Regions from separate parts of the Bradyrhizobium sp. 191 genome, predicted to be linked through region 4. Evidence: predicted binding sites of a transcription regulator. Region 4 holds the regulator's gene; each other region holds the start of a gene.
The links. Region 4 encodes PhoB, which activates phosphate uptake and scavenging genes when phosphate is short. Its sites were predicted from a motif close to TGTCATNNANCTGTCAT; they were not measured.

Region 1 (4,223 bases), 4.0 Mb from region 4:
CGCAAGGTCAGCGGCGACACCGCCATCTTCTCGAGGTCGCTGGGCGCGGCATAGCCGGTGATGAAATTGAACACGCGCGCGGCATCGCGGCCGATGGTCGGATCGGACGTAAAGTAAGAGAGGTCGGTGTAGATGCGCGCGGTGACCGGATGATAGTTGCCGGTGCCGGTATGGACGTAGGTCGTGAGGCTGCCGCCCTCGCGGCGCACCACCATCGAGAGTTTTGCGTGCGTCTTCAGTTCGAGGAAGCCGTAGACGACCTGCACGCCGGCGCGTTCGAGATCGCGCGCCCAGCGGATGTTGGCTTCTTCGTCGAACCGCGCCTTCAGCTCGATCAAGGCCGTGACCGATTTGCCGGCTTCGGCCGCTTCCGCGAGCGTGCGCACGATCGGCGAGTTGTTGGAGGTGCGGTAGAGCGTCTGCTTGATCGCGACGACATCAGGGTCGCGCGCGGCCTGCTGGAGGAACTGCACCACCACGTCGAAGGATTCGTAGGGGTGATGGACGACGAGGTCCTTCTGCCGGATCGCGGCAAAGATGTCGCCGCCATGCTCGCGCACGCGCTCGGGATGGCGCGGCACGTAAGGGGTGAATTCGAGGTCAGGCCGGTCGAGTCGCGTGAGCTGGGAGAGCTCGTTCATGGCGAGCACGCCGTCGACCAGGAACACCTCGTCATCGGCCGCCGACAGCGCATGCTGCACGAAGCTGCGTAGTTCCTCCGGCATCTTGGCGTCGATCTCGAGCCGGATCACGGATCCGCGCCGGCGGCGCTTCAGCGCGGTCTCGAACAGGCGGACGAGGTCCTCCGCCTCTTCCTCGATTTCAAGCTCGGAGTCGCGGATGATCCGGAAGGAGCCCTGGCCGTGCAGATTGTAGCCGGGGAACAGGCGGTTGATGAACAGGGCGGTCGCCTGCTCCAGCGAGATCAGGCGCACCGTGCCTTCGGCGGGCAGGCGGATGAAGCGGTCGATCTTGCCGGGCATGCGGATCAGCGCGTTCATCTGTTTGCCGTCGGCGGCGCGCGTGAGCTGGAGCGCGATGGTGAAACCGAGGCTCGGAATGAACGGGAAGGGGTGGGCCGGATCGATCGCGAGCGGCGTCAGCAGCGGGAAGACGTTGTTGAGGAAATAGTCCTCGATCCAGGTCCGTTCCGATTTGGAGACGTCCTTGCCGTCGACCAGCACGATGCCGACCTCGGCCAGCGTGCTGCGCAGGTCGCGCCAGATCGCCTGCTGGTCCGAGGCGAGCTGGGAGACGGTGCGGTTGATCAGGGCGAGCTGCTCCGACGGCGTCAGGCCGTCGGGGCTGCGTTCGGCAATGCCCTCGCGCACCTGGGCCTTGATGCCGGCGACGCGGACCATGAAGAACTCGTCGAGGTTATTCGCCGAGATCGACAGGAATCGCACCCGCTCCAGCACGGGGTGGTTGGGATTGACCGATTCCTCCAGGACGCGGCGGTTGAAATGCAGCCAGGACAGCTCGCGGTTGATGAACCTTTCGGGGCTGGATGCGATCGCCGGCAGGCCCTCGGCTTCCGGGGCTTTTTCTTTAATTTCAACGGCTTGCGCAGAGTCCATCAGAAGTCGGTCCATCCTGTCTCGCCTCACTTTGCGACTTATGCGCAAAACCCCGGGGAGCATGTGTTACAGCGATGACGTTTCGATGACATTGATGTTCCGCCGTTCCGCCGCGTCAAGCCGTTGCAGAAGGCGTCGGGCCTACGGGGCCGATCAGGGGTCCCGGAGCAGCTCGGCGGCGAGCGCCCGGGTCACGGGGCGGCCGAGCCGCAGGGCTTCGCTGTCGAGCAGCTCCACGGCCTGCCGGGCCGCGGCCGAGGACCGCTCCAGGCGGGTGGCGAGGTAGCCGACTACGCTCTCGTCCACGGTGAGCTGGCGGTCGGCGCAGAATTTGACGATGAGGCCGCGAAAGAGCTGGTCGTCGGGGGGCAGCAGCGCGACCACCGGAACGGCCCGCAGACGCGAGCGCAGGTCGCGAAGCTCGATCTCCAGCGCGGCCGGCACCTCGCGTCCGGTGAGGAGGACGTAGGCGCCGTCCTCGCGGGCGAGGTTCATCAGGTGAAAGAGGGCACGCTCGTCAAAATCCTTGGCCTTGAGATCTTCGACCACCAGCGCGCCGGTGGCGAGCGCGCCCGGAACGCCTGCCGCCGTCAGCGCATTGGCCGTGGTCGAGCGGGCGCCGGCTTCCTCGGCCCAGATCGCGGCGAGATGGCTCTTGCCGCTTCCTTCCGGGCCGGCCAGCCACATGATCCGGTTCGGCCATTCCGGCCAGCTGTCGATCAGGCCGAGACCGGCCGCATTGGCGGGGCCTTCGAGGAAGTTGTCCCGGCTGAGGCTCTCCGCATGCGGAAGCGCGAACGCCAATTGTCGGGGATGGACGCGGCCTGCCACGCTTGCTTTGCTCCATGCCGGCGCGCCGGCCCGTTTGAAGAGGTTCGACTTGATCGCGCGGGACTTGTTCGTGCGAGACTTGATCTTGTGAGACTTGGCCTTTTGCGGGGCCGCATCCCGGCTCATTTGGCCTCGATCGTGCTCATGTGCCGCAGCCACTCGACGAGATAGAGCGACACGGAGGAGAGCGTGAAGATCGTGACGAGGCCCATCAGGATGATATCATAAGGTGCCGGCTTGAAGCCGAAGGCAAGCGCTGCCAGCACCAGCGCCGCGAACGCCACCTGTGCCACGGTGTTGAGCTTGGATACCTTCGACGGCTTCATCTCGACCGGCCGGTCGAACAGCCAGGATACGATCACGGCGGCGACGATCATGATGTCGCGCGAGACCACCAGGATCACGATCCAGCGCGGGATCGCGCCCCAGATGCCGAGCGCCATGTAGATCGAGACCAGCAGTGCCTTGTCCGCGAGCGGATCGAGCAGGGCGCCGAGTTCGCTCGTCATGTTGAAGCGCTTGGCCAAAAAGCCGTCCACGGCATCGCTGATGCCGGCGATCAGGAAGACGGCGAAGGCGACCTCCATTTGGCTCGACACGATGGCCCAGACGATGATCGGGACCAGCATGATGCGGCCCAGGGTAATGATGTTCGGAATACTCACGAAAGCGCTTCCCGGCACCCGGTCTGACCTCGAATCCGGCCCCCGCGGGAGGCTGAACCGGTTGATATCTACATAGTATAGGCAGGAGCGCCATGCGAGCCATTGCGTGTCCCCGGAATTCGACGTAACCAGCCGCAAACCCACTGGAAATCGGGCATGACCGACCGCAAAAACGGCCTCACTTACGCCGATTCAGGCGTCGATATCGACGCGGGCAACCGCCTGGTCGACCTGATCAAGCCGATGGTGCGCGCCACCGCACGGCCGGGTGCCGACGCCGAGATCGGCGGCTTCGGTGGCCTGTTCGACCTCAAGGCGGCCGGCTTCAAGGATCCGGTCCTCGTGGCCGCGACAGACGGTGTCGGCACCAAGGTCAAGATCGCGATCGAGACCGGGCTGCATGGCGGCATCGGCATCGACCTCGTTGCCATGAGCGTCAACGACCTGGTGGTGCAGGGCGCCGAGCCGCTGTTTTTCCTGGACTATTTCGCCTGCGGCAAGCTCGATCCCGAGGCCACCGCCGCGATCGTCGCGGGCGTTGCGGAGGGGTGCCGCGAATCCGGCTGCGCCCTGATCGGCGGCGAGACCGCGGAGATGCCCGGTCTCTACAAGGACGGCGATTATGACCTCGGCGGCTTTGCCGTCGGCGCTGCGGAGCGCGGTACGCTGCTGCCGCGCAAGGACATCGCCGCAGGCGACGCCGTAATCGGTCTTGCTTCATCAGGCGTGCATTCCAACGGCTTCTCGCTGGTGCGCAAGATCGTGGAACAATCCGGTCTCGGCTTCGCGGCACAGGCGCCGTTCGCGCCCGTGATGACGCTCGGCGGCGCGCTGCTGACGCCGACGCGGCTCTACGTCAAATCCTGCCTGCGCGCGATCCGCGAGACCGGCGCGGTGAAGGGGCTTGCCCATATCACCGGCGGCGGCTTCACCGACAACATCCCGCGCGTGCTGCCGAAGGATCTGGGCGTCGGCATCGATCTGGCACGCCTGCCGGTGCTGCCGGTGTTCAAATGGCTGGCGGCGCAGGCCGGCATCGCCGAGCTGGAAATGTTGCGCACCTTCAATTGCGGCATCGGCATGATCGCGATCGTCGAGCCCGACAAGGTCGATGAGGTCGTCGAGGTCTTCACCGACGCCGGCGAAACCG
Region 2 (4,223 bases), 2.3 Mb from region 4:
CTTGCTAAGAGGGCTCATGGCCCGAAAACGCGGAAAATCGTCATGACGACCCCGGTCGCACTCACCATCGCCGGCTCCGATTCGAGCGGCGGCGCCGGCATCCAGGCGGACCTGAAGACCTTTGCCGCGCTCGGCGTCTACGGCGCCTCCGTGATCACGGCGCTGACGGCGCAGAACACGCGCGGCGTCACCGGCATCCACCCGGTGCCGGCCGCGTTCGTCGCCGGACAGATCGATGCGGTGTTCTCCGATCTCGACATCGGCGCGGTGAAGATCGGCATGGTGGCCCAGGTCGCCAGCATCGATGCCATCGCCGCCGCGCTGTCGCGCTGGGCGCCGGGGCATGTCGTGCTCGATCCCGTCATGGTCGCGACCTCCGGCGACCGCCTGCTGGCTGCGGAAGCCGTCGACGCCCTGCGCACCAGGCTGATACCGCTCGCCGCCGTGATCACGCCCAACCTGCCGGAGGCCGCGGCTCTGCTCGACGAGCCGGTCGCGGCAAGCGAGGCCGAGATCGAAAGCCAGGGGCGCCGCCTGCTGGCGCTCGGCTGCCGCGCCGTCCTGGTCAAGGGCGGGCACGGCGAGGGCGCGGAGAGCATCGACTATCTGGTCGGTGCGGACAGCACGATCGCGCTCGCCGCGCCGCGCATCGCCACCCGCAACACCCATGGCACCGGCTGCTCGCTGTCCTCGGCGATCGCTGCGGGACTGGCCAGGGGCGAGGATCTGGAAAACGCCGTGCGCAATGCCAAGGCCTGGATCAGCGCCGCGATCGGCGCCGCCGACCGCTTCAGCGTCGGCCACGGCCATGGGCCGATCCATCATTTCCACAGGTTCTACTGAGGCTGCCGCGCGCGGGAGCGCCGCGGCGGTGCACTTTGGGGGCACGCTAGCCCCACATCGTCATGGCCGGGCCTGTCCCGGCCATCCACGCTTGCCACGCAGCACGAAGAACGTGGATGCCCGGGACAAGCCAGGACAAGCCCGGGCATGACGATCACCTTCTGCGGCGCCGTGTCGCCTGATTGTCGCATGCGACTGATATTCGCGGGGAGGGCGAGGCGAAGTTTGATTCGTAGCTGAGGTGCCTCAAGGTTCAATCGGTCATCCCCCTGTCACGGGACATTGTTACAGGCTGGCGCATGGGAAGTTACGCTGTGAGTGACGAGAGCCCGGAGCGGCGCTTTCGCACCTTGTTCATCTCCGACGTCCATCTCGGAGCCCGCGGTTCTCAAGCCGATCTACTGCTCGACTTCCTGCGCTACCACGATGCCGACACGATCTATCTCGTCGGCGATATCGTCGATGGCTGGGCGCTGAAATCGAGCTGGCACTGGCCGCAGTCGCACAACGACCTCGTCCAGAAGCTGCTGCGCAAGGCGCGCAAGGGCGCCAAGATCATCTACATCCCCGGCAATCACGACGAGTTCCTGCGCAACTATTACGGCACGCATTTCGGCGGCATCGACGTCGTCGAGAACACGGTTCACACCGGCATCGACGGCAAGCGCTATCTCGTCATCCACGGCGACATCTTCGATCTCGTGGTGCAGAATGCGCGCTGGCTCGCCCATCTCGGCGACAAGGCCTACGACTTCGCGATCCAGATGAATCGCCTCGTCAACTTCTTTCGCCGCCTGTTCGGAGTGCCCTATTGGTCGTTGTCGCAATGGGCCAAGCAGAAGGTCAAGAACGCCGTCAACTATATCGGCGCGTTCGAGCAGGCGCTCGCCGCCGAGGCGCGGCGCCACGATGCCGACGGCGTGATCTGCGGCCACATCCACTACGCCGTGATCCGCGACGAGGCCGGCATCCGCTACATGAATTGCGGCGACTGGGTCGAGAGCTGCACGGCCCTGGTCGAGCATGACGACGGCCATTTCGAGATCATCACCTGGGCGGATCATCTGCAAAAGCCGGCGGCGGTCCCGCAGGTCGCGGCAAGAGCTGCATGACAAGGGCCGCCTGATGCGCATCCTGGTTGCGACCGACGCCTGGCACCCGCAAGTCAACGGTGTGGTTCGGACGCTGACCAAGCTCGCCGACGCCGCGAAAGGGCTTAGCGTTGAAGGTCTTGGCGTCGAATTCGCGTTCCTGACGCCGCAATCGTTCCGCACCTTCGCGATGCCGAGCTATCGCGACGTGCGGCTGGCCATGCCGCGCCCGGCCCGGATCGCAAGGCTGATCGAGGAAGCGCGTCCGGACAGCATCCACATCGCGACGGAAGGGCCGATCGGACTGATGGTCCGCCGCTATTGCCGCCAGCGCAAGCTGCCGTTCACGACCAGCTTCCACACGCGCTTCCCGGAATATGTCCGCGCCCGCGTGCCGGTGCCGGGCTCGCTGATCTGGCACGCGCTGCGCCGTTTCCATGCGCCCAGCCGTGCCGTGATGGCGGCAACCCCGGCGCTGGCCAGCGAGCTGACCGACCGCGGTTTCGACAATGTCGTGCTGTGGCCGCGCGGGGTCGATACCGGCCTGTTCCATCCCCGTGCCATCGATCTCTGCCTGCCGGCACCGGTGTTCCTGTCGGTGGGCCGGGTCGCGGTGGAGAAGAATCTCGAGGCTTTCCTCGACCTCGATCTGCCCGGCACCAAGGTCATCGTCGGTGACGGCCCGGCGCGGGCCTCGCTGGAGGAGGCCTATCCCGATGCGATCTTCCTCGGCGAGAAGCAGGGCGAGGCGCTGGCGGACATCTACGCGGCCGCCGACGTGTTCGTGTTCCCCAGCAAGACCGACACGTTCGGCCTCGTCCTCCTGGAAGCGCTCGCCAGCGGGCTGCCGGTGGCGGCCTTTCCGGTGAAAGGCCCCCGCGACGTGATCGGCGATGCGCCGGTGGGCGCGCTCGATCACGATCTGGGCAGTGCCTGCTTCGCCGCGCTCGACGTCTGTCGGCAGGACTGCGTCGCGTTCGCCGCCAACTACACCTGGGAAGCCTCGGCGCGGATCTTTATCGACAGCATCAGGGCGGTTGGCGCGGTGCTGCCCGGCGGGAACGTGACGGAACAGCCGCGCTTCGTCGCCTAAGGCCATCTCGATCGATCGAGAACGTTTTGGGAATCCTCGCGCGGAGGTGTCTTGCCGGGGCCTCGTCGGCCGCGATACCATTCCGCCATGACCGAACAGCTCCTCCCGGTCGGCCCCGCCGACATCGATGCCGCAGCGCGCGTGATCGCGCCTTACGCCATCCGCACCCCGCTGTTGTCCTTCCCTGTGCTCAACGAGCGTGTCGGCGCGAAGGTCTTCCTGAAGCCGGAGATGCTCCAGCGCACCGGCTCGTTCAAGTTCCGCGGCGCCTTCAACAAGGTGTTCTCGATCCCGCAGGACAAGCGCGCCGGTGGCGTGGTTGCGTTCTCCTCGGGCAACCATGCCCAGGGCGTGGCAGCCGCGGCAAAGATCCTCGACATGCAGGCCACCATCGTGATGCCGGCGGACGCGCCGCTGTCGAAGCGCGAGCGCACCAGATCCTACGGCGCCGAGGTCGTGCTCTACGATCGCGACAAGGACGATCGCGAGGCGATCTCGCGCGGCATTGCCGAGAAGCGCGGTGCGACGCTGGTGAAGCCCTATGACGATCCCTTCGTGATCGCAGGGCAGGGCACCGCCGGCCGCGAGATCGCCGAGGACATGGCGAGCCTCGGTCTCGCCCCTGATATCGTGGTGGCGCCGGCCTCAGGCGGCGGCCTGATCGCGGGCGTCGCGACCGCCGTGAAGGCGCGCTATCCGCAGGCCGAGATCGTGGTGGCCGAGCCGGAGGCATTCGACGATCACGGCATTTCGCTGACGGCCGGCCACCGCGAGCCGCATCCACCGGCGGGCCGCACCATCTGCGATGCGCTGATGGCCTTGATGCCCGGCGAGATGACCTTTGCGATCAACAGCAAGCTGCTCGCGCGCGGCGTCACGGCATCGGACAAGGAAGTCGGCGCGGCCGTCGCGTTTGCCTATCGCGAGCTCAAGCTCGTGGTGGAGCCCGGCGGCGCGGTGGGCCTTGCCGCGCTGCTCGCGGGCCGTCTCGACGTCGCCGGCAAGAACGTCGTCATCGTGCTCTCCGGCGGGAACGTCGACGCCGATCTGTTCGCCGAACTGGTGGCCTAGCCGTCATTCCGGGGCTCGCGAAGCGAGAGCTACGATGCGCAATTGCGCATCTGAGAATCTATTTCTCCGCCGACTCTGCCGCCCGATGGATTCCGGGCCTGCGCCTTGCGGCGCATCCCGGAATG
Region 3 (4,223 bases), 680 kb from region 4:
GGGCATCAACCGTCTCGCCCCCTCGACCGCCCAGATCCTGTTCTGGGTGTTCTCGGCGCTGATGGGCATCTCGCTGTCGTCGATCTTCCTGGTGTTCACGCACACCTCGATCGTGCGGGTGTTCTTCATCACCGCGGCGACCTTCGGTGCGCTGAGCCTGTACGGCTACACCACCAAGCGTGACCTCACCGGGATGGGCTCGTTCCTGTTCATGGGCCTGATCGGCGTCGTCCTCGCCAGCCTGGTGAACCTGTTCCTGGCCAGCTCGATGTTGCAGTTCATCGTGTCGGTGGTCGGCGTGCTGGTGTTCTCGGGCCTCACCGCCTGGGATACGCAGCGGCTGAAGAACGACTACATCTACGGCTACGCCTCGGCCGGCGGTGACATCGCAGAGCGTGCGGCCATCACCGGCGCGCTGTCGCTGTACCTGAACTTCATCAACCTGTTCACGCTGCTGCTGCAGCTGCTTGGCCAGCGCGAGTAAGCGCAACGACCTGAGTGAACGACATGAACCCCGGCCGAGAGGCCGGGGTTTTTGTTTGTGGGCGGAGCTCGCCACACGCTCGATGTCATCGCCCGCGAAGGCGGGCGATCCAGTATTCCAGAGGCCGTCGTGATGACCGAGAGGCCGCGGCGTACTGGATTCCCCGCCTTCGCGGGGAATGACGGCGGAGGAGGTTACGCTAGCAATGACGAGTGTGCATGCGCCGAGTCCTCTTCCAGCGGCCTCGCGAAGCTTCTAATCTCCGCCCCATGTCCGCACCCGAAATCAGGCCCACCACCGAGGCCGACCTTGCCGCCGTCACCGCCATCTACCAGCAGGCCGTCCGCGAGGGCACGGCGACGTTCGAGCTGGAGCCGCCCGACCTCGCCGAGATGACGCGTCGCTACCGCACGCTGATCGACGGCGGCTATCCCCACTTCGTCGCCATGCTCGACCGCCGCGTCGCCGGCTACGCCTATGCCGGCGCCTACCGGCCGCGGCCAGCCTACCGCTTCACGGTGGAGAACTCGATCTATCTCGATCCCTCCTTCCACCGCCGCGGCGTCGGCTCGTTGCTGCTGGAACGGCTGATCACCGAATGCGAGGCGCGCGGCTTTCGCCAGATGATCGCGGTGATCGGCGATTCCGCCAACGCCGGATCGATCGGCCTGCACACCAGGTGCGGCTTCAAGATGATCGGCACGCATCCCAATGTCGGGCTGAAATTCGGCCGCTGGCTGGACACGGTGATGATGCAGCGCGACCTCGGCGAGGGCGCAAGCACGGTGCCGGGGAAGTAGGGCAGTCGTCCCCTTCTCGTTCGTCATTCCGGGGCGCGACGAAGCCGCGAGCCCGGAATCCATTCATCCAACTTCTGTGCCGCTCAATAGATTCCGGGTTCGATGCTGCGCATCGCCCCGGAATGACGGCTAATGGTCGTCACACCACCGCCAGCTTCCGATCGATCACCAGCAACACGCGCTCAAGCTCGTGGCCGCGGCGCAGGATCAGCCCGGTCGCCGAGATCACGCTGTACATGCCCTGCTTGCGCGCGAGCCGCGGGTCCTTCTCGATGCGATAGATCGGCACTTCCGAGGCGCGGCGATAGACCGAGAACACGGCGCGGTCCTTCAGGAAGTCGATGGCGTAGTCGCGCCATTCGCCGTCCGCAACCATGCGGCCGTAGAGATTGAGAATCCGGTGCAGCTCGAGCCGGTTGAACGTCACCCGGTTCGGCTGCGCATTCGCAGCGGCGGGACGCGCCGCCGCGCGCTGCTCGCTCGGATCGGCATCCTCCGACATCAGGCTCATGGGAAGCGCCTCCTCATCGCACGCCACGACCGCGTCCGCGAAGACCGTCCCCGGAACCGCGCTCATGACAATTGCATGATTGCGCCAACCGTTCCGCGCCGCAAGGGGCTCAACCCACCGAATCGGCTGCGAGTCAGGGCACACGCAGGGGTGGAACTTTGTCGCGGCAAACCGTCACGGGATCGTTAGCAGGAATCATAGTATCGCCGCTTTTCCGCCCACCGCCCGCCGCCCTGCACTGCGATATAGAGTCCCGTGCGTTGACCCGGTCCTTTCGGTTCCGGATTCCTCAGCCCCCAGCCCCCCGGGGTCGAACAGGATCGGGTCTGTGCGCACGGCAAGGAGGGCCAACGCAAGTTGGTCCTTTTTTGTTTGTGTCGGGATGTGTCCGGCGCGGCCTCTCTCCGAACATCCGGGCGACGACTCTCTCCCCTGAGGGCCGCGCTCTTCGCGCGGCGTCTCGAAGGATGAAGGCCGAACTGCATTCGCGGGGCCTTTCACGGTTCTCACGGCGATGCGCAGCATCGTCCGCCGCGCGCAAGTGCGCGCTCCTCACCATGAGGGTCGAGAGCAGAGTGCGACGCTAGAAAAATATCAATGCAGCGACGTGTACGCCGCACCCAGCATCGGGCCGGGCTTCTCCCGGCTGCCGTCCTGGACATAGACCACCGCGCCGTCGACGCCATCGCGCGTGAGGTTCTCGATCGGCACCGTCCAGCTTTCCGGACGGCCGGTCCAGTCGCCGACCTTGAGCAGGTTGCGTACCACGTTGTGATAGGTGACCTGCTGTCCGCGATTCTCTCCGCGGGTGATCGCGATCGGCACCGACTTGGCGATCGAGCAGATCCAGACCTCGCCGTGCGAGACCGCGGGCTCCTTGCTTTCGGCCACCGAAACGTTGATGTGCTTACCCGAGAGTGACATCGTCACCGGCACGCTCATCACGCCACTGCCCTTGTCGGTCTTGCCGATCGCATTCTCGATGCCGGCGCGATCGCTGCCGATGACATGCGTGGAGCCGTTGACGACGGCCTGCGGCGTGTAGACCTCGCGGTCGCCGCGCATGCGCGAATAGGCACGCTGCCGTGCAGAGAAGCGCGAATCCGCCAGCGTGTCTTTCCAGCCGAGATAGTCCCAATAGTCGATCGGCATGCTCAACGCGATGATTGACGGATCTTTCGAGAGATCGCCGATGATCTGGTCGGCGGGCGGGCAGGAGGAGCAGCCCTGCGAGGTAAACAATTCAACAACGGCGCGGGGATCAGCGTGCGCGGGGCGGATGACGGCGACGATCGCACAGATGCCGATGGCTCCCGTCCAGAGGGCATTGGACCAGCGCGAAATCGGATGAGAAGCCGTCATTGTCGTCATGTCGAACGCCGCACACCATTGCTCGTGGGAAGGGGAATCTTATCGCCGGATGGTCACCGTAGTCTTACGGGGCGCGGTACATTCGTCCGTCCAGCCAACCGTCCAAGGGAAGGTTTTCCGCCGGGCGGGCCCATCTGAAACGTACCGCAAACGCGCGAAGGCGGCCTTTGATAGGCCGCCTTCGTTCGGGCTTCTACTCACTTCGCAGTGAGCCATCGTTCACAAATCCGCGCTTACGCCGCGAGCTTGCGCAGCACGTAGTGCAGGATACCGCCGTTGCGGTAGTAGTCGAGCTCGTCCAGCGTATCGATGCGGCAGAGCAGCGAAACGCGCTGCAGCGAACCGTCGCCGGAGACGATCTCCGCGGTCAGCTTCTGGCGCGGCTTGAGGTCGCCGACGAGGCCACGCAGCGTGACCTTCTCGTCGCCCTTCAGGCCCAGCGACGACCACGAGGTGCCTTCCTCGAAGGTCAGCGGCAGCACGCCCATGCCGACCAGATTGGAGCGGTGGATGCGCTCGAAGCTCTGGCAGATCACGGCGCGCACGCCGAGCAGACGCGTGCCCTTCGCGGCCCAGTCGCGCGAGGAGCCGTTGCCGTATTCGGCGCCGGCGAACACCACCAGCGGCACCTGCTCCTGCTGGTACTTCATCGCGGCGTCGTAGATCGACATCTGCTCGCCGTCAGGCCAGTGCTTGGTCAGGCCGCCCTCCGGAATGTTGCCGTCGGCGCCCTTCAGCATGAAGTTCTTGATGCGGATGTTGGCAAAGGTGCCGCGCATCATCACTTCGTGGTTGCCCCGGCGCGTGCCGTACTGGTTGAAGTCGGCCGGACGCACCTGGTGCTCGCTGAGATATTTGCCGGCGGGCGAGGTGAGCTTGATCGAACCGGCCGGCGAGATGTGGTCGGTGGTGATCTTGTCGCCGAACATGGCGAGGATGCGCGCCTCGATGATGTCGGTGACCGGCTCCGGCTCCTTCTTCATGCCGTCGAAATAAGGCGGGTTCTGCACATAGGTCGACGACATATTCCAGCGATAGGTCTCGCTCTCGACCGTCT
Region 4 (4,223 bases):
GGCAATTCGTTCCGCATCTCTTCATCGATTTTCGCCCCGGGCACCACGATCTCGGCGGCGATCGCATCCGAGTTCGCCGAGAGCGACGGCCTGCACCAGTCCGGCCTGATCCTGCTCGGCCTGCTCCTGTTCGTGCTGACGTTCTTCGTGCTCGCAGCCGCGCGGCTGATGCTGATGCGCCTGGAAACCAAGGCGGGGAAGTGAAGCCATGAACCCGATCTATTCACGCCGCCGCCGCTGGGATGTCATCATCCGCGGGCTCTGCATCGCCGCCGCCGCCTTCGGCGTTACCTGGCTCGCGCTGATCCTGATCACGCTGCTGTACAACGGTCTGGCCGGGCTCAACCTTCAAGTCTTCACCGCAGACACGCCGCCGCCCGGATCGACCGAGGGCGGCCTGCGCAACGCCATCGTCGGCTCGCTGATCATGACCGTGATCGGCGTCGGCATTGGCGCGCCGCTCGGCCTGTTCGCCGGCACCTATCTCGCCGAGTACGGCCGCAACGACAAGCTGACCTCAGTGATCCGCTTCATCAACGACATCCTCTTGTCGGCGCCCTCGATCATCATCGGCCTGTTCATCTACGGTGCGGTCGTGGTGCCGATGCGAGGCTTCTCGGCAATCGCAGGCAGCCTCGCGCTCGCAGTGATCGTGATCCCGGTCGTGGTGCGCACCACGGAGGACATGCTGCTGCTGGTGCCGAACCCGCTGCGTGAAGCCGCCAGCGCACTCGGTCTGCCGCGTTCGCTGGTGATCAAGCGCATCGCCTACCGTGCGGCGCGCTCGGGCCTCATCACCGGCGTGCTGCTGGCCACGGCTCGCGTCGCGGGCGAGACCGCGCCGCTGCTGTTCACCGCGCTGTCCAACCAGTTCTTCAGCCTCGGCCTGGACAAGACGATGGCCAACCTGCCGGTGACCATCAACAACTTCGTGCAAAGCCCCTACGCCTACTGGAAGCAACTCGCCTGGAGCGGGGCGCTGTTGATCACCCTGACTGTGCTTGCCCTGAACATTGGCGCCCGCATCCTTGGTGCCGAGAGGACCGCAAAATGAGTGAAATGTCTATTTCCGTAAGCGCGCCGACCGTTCATCCCGGCTCGCAGCCGCTGCCCGAGGCGCCTGCCAAGGTCACCGCGCGCAACCTCAATTTCTACTACGGTGAGCACCATGCGCTGAAGAACATCAATCTGGCGCTGGGCACCAATCGCGTCACCGCCTTCATCGGCCCGTCCGGCTGCGGCAAGTCGACCCTGCTGCGCATCTTCAACCGGATGTACGACCTCTACCCGGGCCAGCGCGCCACAGGCCAGCTGTTGCTCGACCACACCAACATGCTCGACCCCAAGCTCGACCTCAATCTGCTGCGCGCCCGGGTCGGCATGGTGTTCCAGAAGCCGACCCCGTTCCCGATGACGATCTACGAGAACATCGCCTTCGGCATCCGCCTCTACGAGAAGATCTCGAAGTCCGAGATGGACGATCGCGTGGAGAAGGCGCTGCGCGGCGGCGCGCTGTGGAACGAGGTCAAGGACAAGCTCAACGCCTCCGGCCTGTCGCTCTCCGGCGGCCAGCAGCAGCGCCTCTGCATTGCCCGCACCGTCGCGGTGCGACCCGAGGTGATCCTGTTCGACGAGCCGTGCTCGGCGCTCGACCCGATCTCGACCGCCAAGGTCGAGGAGCTGATCCAGGAATTGTCCGAGAACTACACGATCGCGATCGTCACGCACAACATGCAGCAGGCGGCGCGCGTCTCCGACAAGACCGCCTTCATGTATCTCGGCGAGTTGATCGAGTTCGACGACACCAGCAAGATCTTCACGTCGCCGAGCGACCGGCGCACGCAGGATTACATCACCGGCCGGTTCGGCTGAGGAGACGGAACATGGGTTCTGAACATACCGCAAAGGCTTTCGATACCGACCTCCAGGAACTCACGCGCCTGGTCGCCGAGATGGGCGGCATCGCCGAGCGCATGATCGTCGATTCCGTCGACGCGCTGATCCGCCGCGACGTCGCGCTCGGTCAGCGCGTCGTCGCCACCGACGCCGAACTCGACACGCTGCAGAAACGCATCGAGGAGCGCGCCGTGCTCACCATCGCCCGCCGCCAGCCGATGGCCGTCGATCTGCGCGAGATCGTCGGCGCCATGCGCGTCGCGACCGATCTCGAGCGCATCGGCGACCTCGCCAAGAACATGGGCAAGCGCGTCGCGGCGCTGGAGACGGATTTTCATCCGCTGAAACTGTTCCGCGGCCTGGAACACATGACCGACCTCGTGCAGCAGCAGGTCAAGTCGGTGCTGGACGCCTATGCCGCGCACGATCTGCCGGCAGCAATGGCGGTGTGGAAGGGCGACGAGGAAGTCGATGCCATCTGCACCTCGCTGTTCCGCGAACTCCTCACCTACATGATGGAGGATCCGCGCAACATCTCGTTCTGCATCCATTTGATGTTCTGTGCCAAGAACATCGAGCGGATCGGCGACCACGCCACCAACATCGCCGAGACCGTGTTCTACATGATCGAGGGCCAGGCGATCACCGACAAGCGGCCGAAGGGCGACATGACGACCTTCGCCACGACGGTGCCGAATACCTAAGCGGCGCCGAATACCCAAGGAGCGACGACAACATGGGCGCACGCATTATGGTGGTTGAGGACGAGGAAGCTCTCACCGAGCTTCTTCGCTACAACCTCGAAGGCGACGGCTATGACGTTGAGACGGTGATGCGCGGCGATGATGCCGACACCCGCCTCAAGGAGCACATTCCCGATCTGATCGTGCTCGACTGGATGCTGCCGGGCCTGTCGGGCATCGAGCTGTGCCGGCGGCTGCGCACCCGTCCCGAAACCAAGCAGCTGCCGATCATCATGCTCACCGCGCGCGGCGAGGAGAGCGAGCGGGTGCGGGGACTTGCGACCGGTGCCGACGACTACATCGTCAAGCCGTTCTCGGTACCGGAGCTGCTGGCCCGCGTGAAGGGCCTGCTCAGGCGCGCCAGCCCCGAGCGGCTCGCCACCGTGCTCGCCTATGGCGACATCGAGCTCGACCGCGACAAGCGCCGCGTGGCGCGCTCGGGCCGGCCGATCGATCTCGGCCCGACCGAATATCGTCTGCTGGAGTTCTTTCTAGAGCATCCCGGCCGCGTGTTCTCGCGCGAGCAGCTGCTCGACAGCGTCTGGGGCCGTGACATCTACATCGACGAGCGCACTGTCGACGTCCACATCGGCCGCCTGCGCAAGCTGCTCAATCTCGGCCGCGAGCAGGATCCGATCCGCACCGTCCGCGGCGCCGGCTATGCGCTGGACGATCGGTTCGCGAAGGCGGAGCAGACGTAAGGTTTGCAGGCGCTGGTTTAGCGAGCTATCGCCACACGTTCAGTGTCGTCCCGGACAAGCGAAAGCGCAGATCCGGGATCCATAACCACAGCGCGCGATTGTCTTGCGAAAGGGTAACTCCGAGTCCCCGTAACCACATCTTGCGGTGGCTATGGGTCCCGGATCTGCGTGCGCTTGTGGCGCGCTTGTCCGGGACGACATCGGATGTGTTGAGGCACCGTCGTGCGACGGCTGCCGACTTTGCAGTCAGCCAACTAAATCCGCAAACTCACCGCGTGGGCTTCGCCGGTGCGCGCCGGCGATCCGCCGCCGGCTGATACGCCACGCGCGAATGCTGGGCGCAGTAGGGCAGGCCGGAGAGCGCCTTGCCGCCGCAGAAGAAGAAATCCGGGCTCGAGGGATCGCCGACCGGCCAGTGGCAGGTCGCCTCGTTCAGCTCCAGCAGCGACAGCCGCTGGCTCATCGGCACCACATTGTCGTAGGTGACGGGTTCGGCCTCCACCTCGACCTCGAAGGCCTGCGCCAGCGCGGTGTTGCCGCGGGCAACGGGGCGGGTCACCCGCATCATGTGCTGCGCGGGGCGCGCCTTGCGCGGCCGGGGCGCTGCCGACGAAGGGCTCTTGGCGCGGCCGGACAAGCCGAGCCGGTGCACCTTGCCGATCACGGCATTGCGGGTCACATTGCCGAGCTCCGCCGCGATCTGGCTGGCCGAAAGTCCGGCCTCCCAGAGCTTTTTCAGCTGCTCGACGCGATCATCGGACCAGGTCAAAACCGTCATTGCACCCTTTCCCTCGCTGCGCGCCTGCCATCCTGGGGCCTTCGCAGCGATTGCCTAAGCCTTGAAAAACCCGTGCCGCCAGAATCCCTTAAGGCTCGCCGGGCG

Region 1: IVB23_RS03360 (RNA degradosome polyphosphate kinase) is a predicted target of PhoB. The motif match lies at 1,652-1,668, and genes of this name have one in related genera.
Region 2: IVB23_RS34240 (UDP-2,3-diacylglucosamine diphosphatase) is a predicted target of PhoB. The motif match lies at 1,103-1,119, and genes of this name have one in related genera.
Region 3: IVB23_RS20015 (DUF2794 domain-containing protein) is a predicted target of PhoB. The motif match lies at 1,860-1,876, and genes of this name have one in related genera.

The regions. Positions count from the first base shown of each region.
Region 1 covers NZ_CP064692.1:698,361-702,583, reverse strand. The annotation lists gene IVB23_RS03360 (RNA degradosome polyphosphate kinase) at 1-1,577, opposite strand, end outside; gene IVB23_RS03355 (DnaA/Hda family protein) at 1,731-2,408, opposite strand; gene IVB23_RS03350 (CDP-alcohol phosphatidyltransferase family protein) at 2,531-3,073, opposite strand; gene purM (phosphoribosylformylglycinamidine cyclo-ligase) at 3,230-4,223, shown strand, end outside.
Region 2 covers NZ_CP064692.1:7,307,821-7,312,043, forward strand. The annotation lists gene thiD (bifunctional hydroxymethylpyrimidine kinase/phosphomethylpyrimidine kinase) at 43-843, shown strand; gene IVB23_RS34240 (UDP-2,3-diacylglucosamine diphosphatase) at 1,143-1,955, shown strand; gene IVB23_RS34245 (glycosyltransferase family 1 protein) at 1,969-3,027, shown strand; gene IVB23_RS34250 (threonine/serine dehydratase) at 3,115-4,098, shown strand.
Region 3 covers NZ_CP064692.1:4,309,609-4,313,831, forward strand. The annotation lists gene IVB23_RS20005 (Bax inhibitor-1/YccA family protein) at 1-484, shown strand, start outside; gene IVB23_RS20010 (GNAT family N-acetyltransferase) at 754-1,284, shown strand; gene IVB23_RS20015 (DUF2794 domain-containing protein) at 1,424-1,795, opposite strand; gene IVB23_RS20020 (DUF1223 domain-containing protein) at 2,390-3,166, opposite strand; gene acnA (aconitate hydratase AcnA) at 3,400-4,223, opposite strand, start outside.
Region 4 covers NZ_CP064692.1:4,991,450-4,995,672, forward strand. The annotation lists gene pstC (phosphate ABC transporter permease subunit PstC) at 1-204, shown strand, start outside; gene pstA (phosphate ABC transporter permease PstA) at 209-1,054, shown strand; gene pstB (phosphate ABC transporter ATP-binding protein PstB) at 1,051-1,872, shown strand; gene phoU (phosphate signaling complex protein PhoU) at 1,884-2,600, shown strand; gene phoB (phosphate regulon transcriptional regulator PhoB) at 2,633-3,340, shown strand; gene IVB23_RS23125 (GcrA family cell cycle regulator) at 3,609-4,118, opposite strand.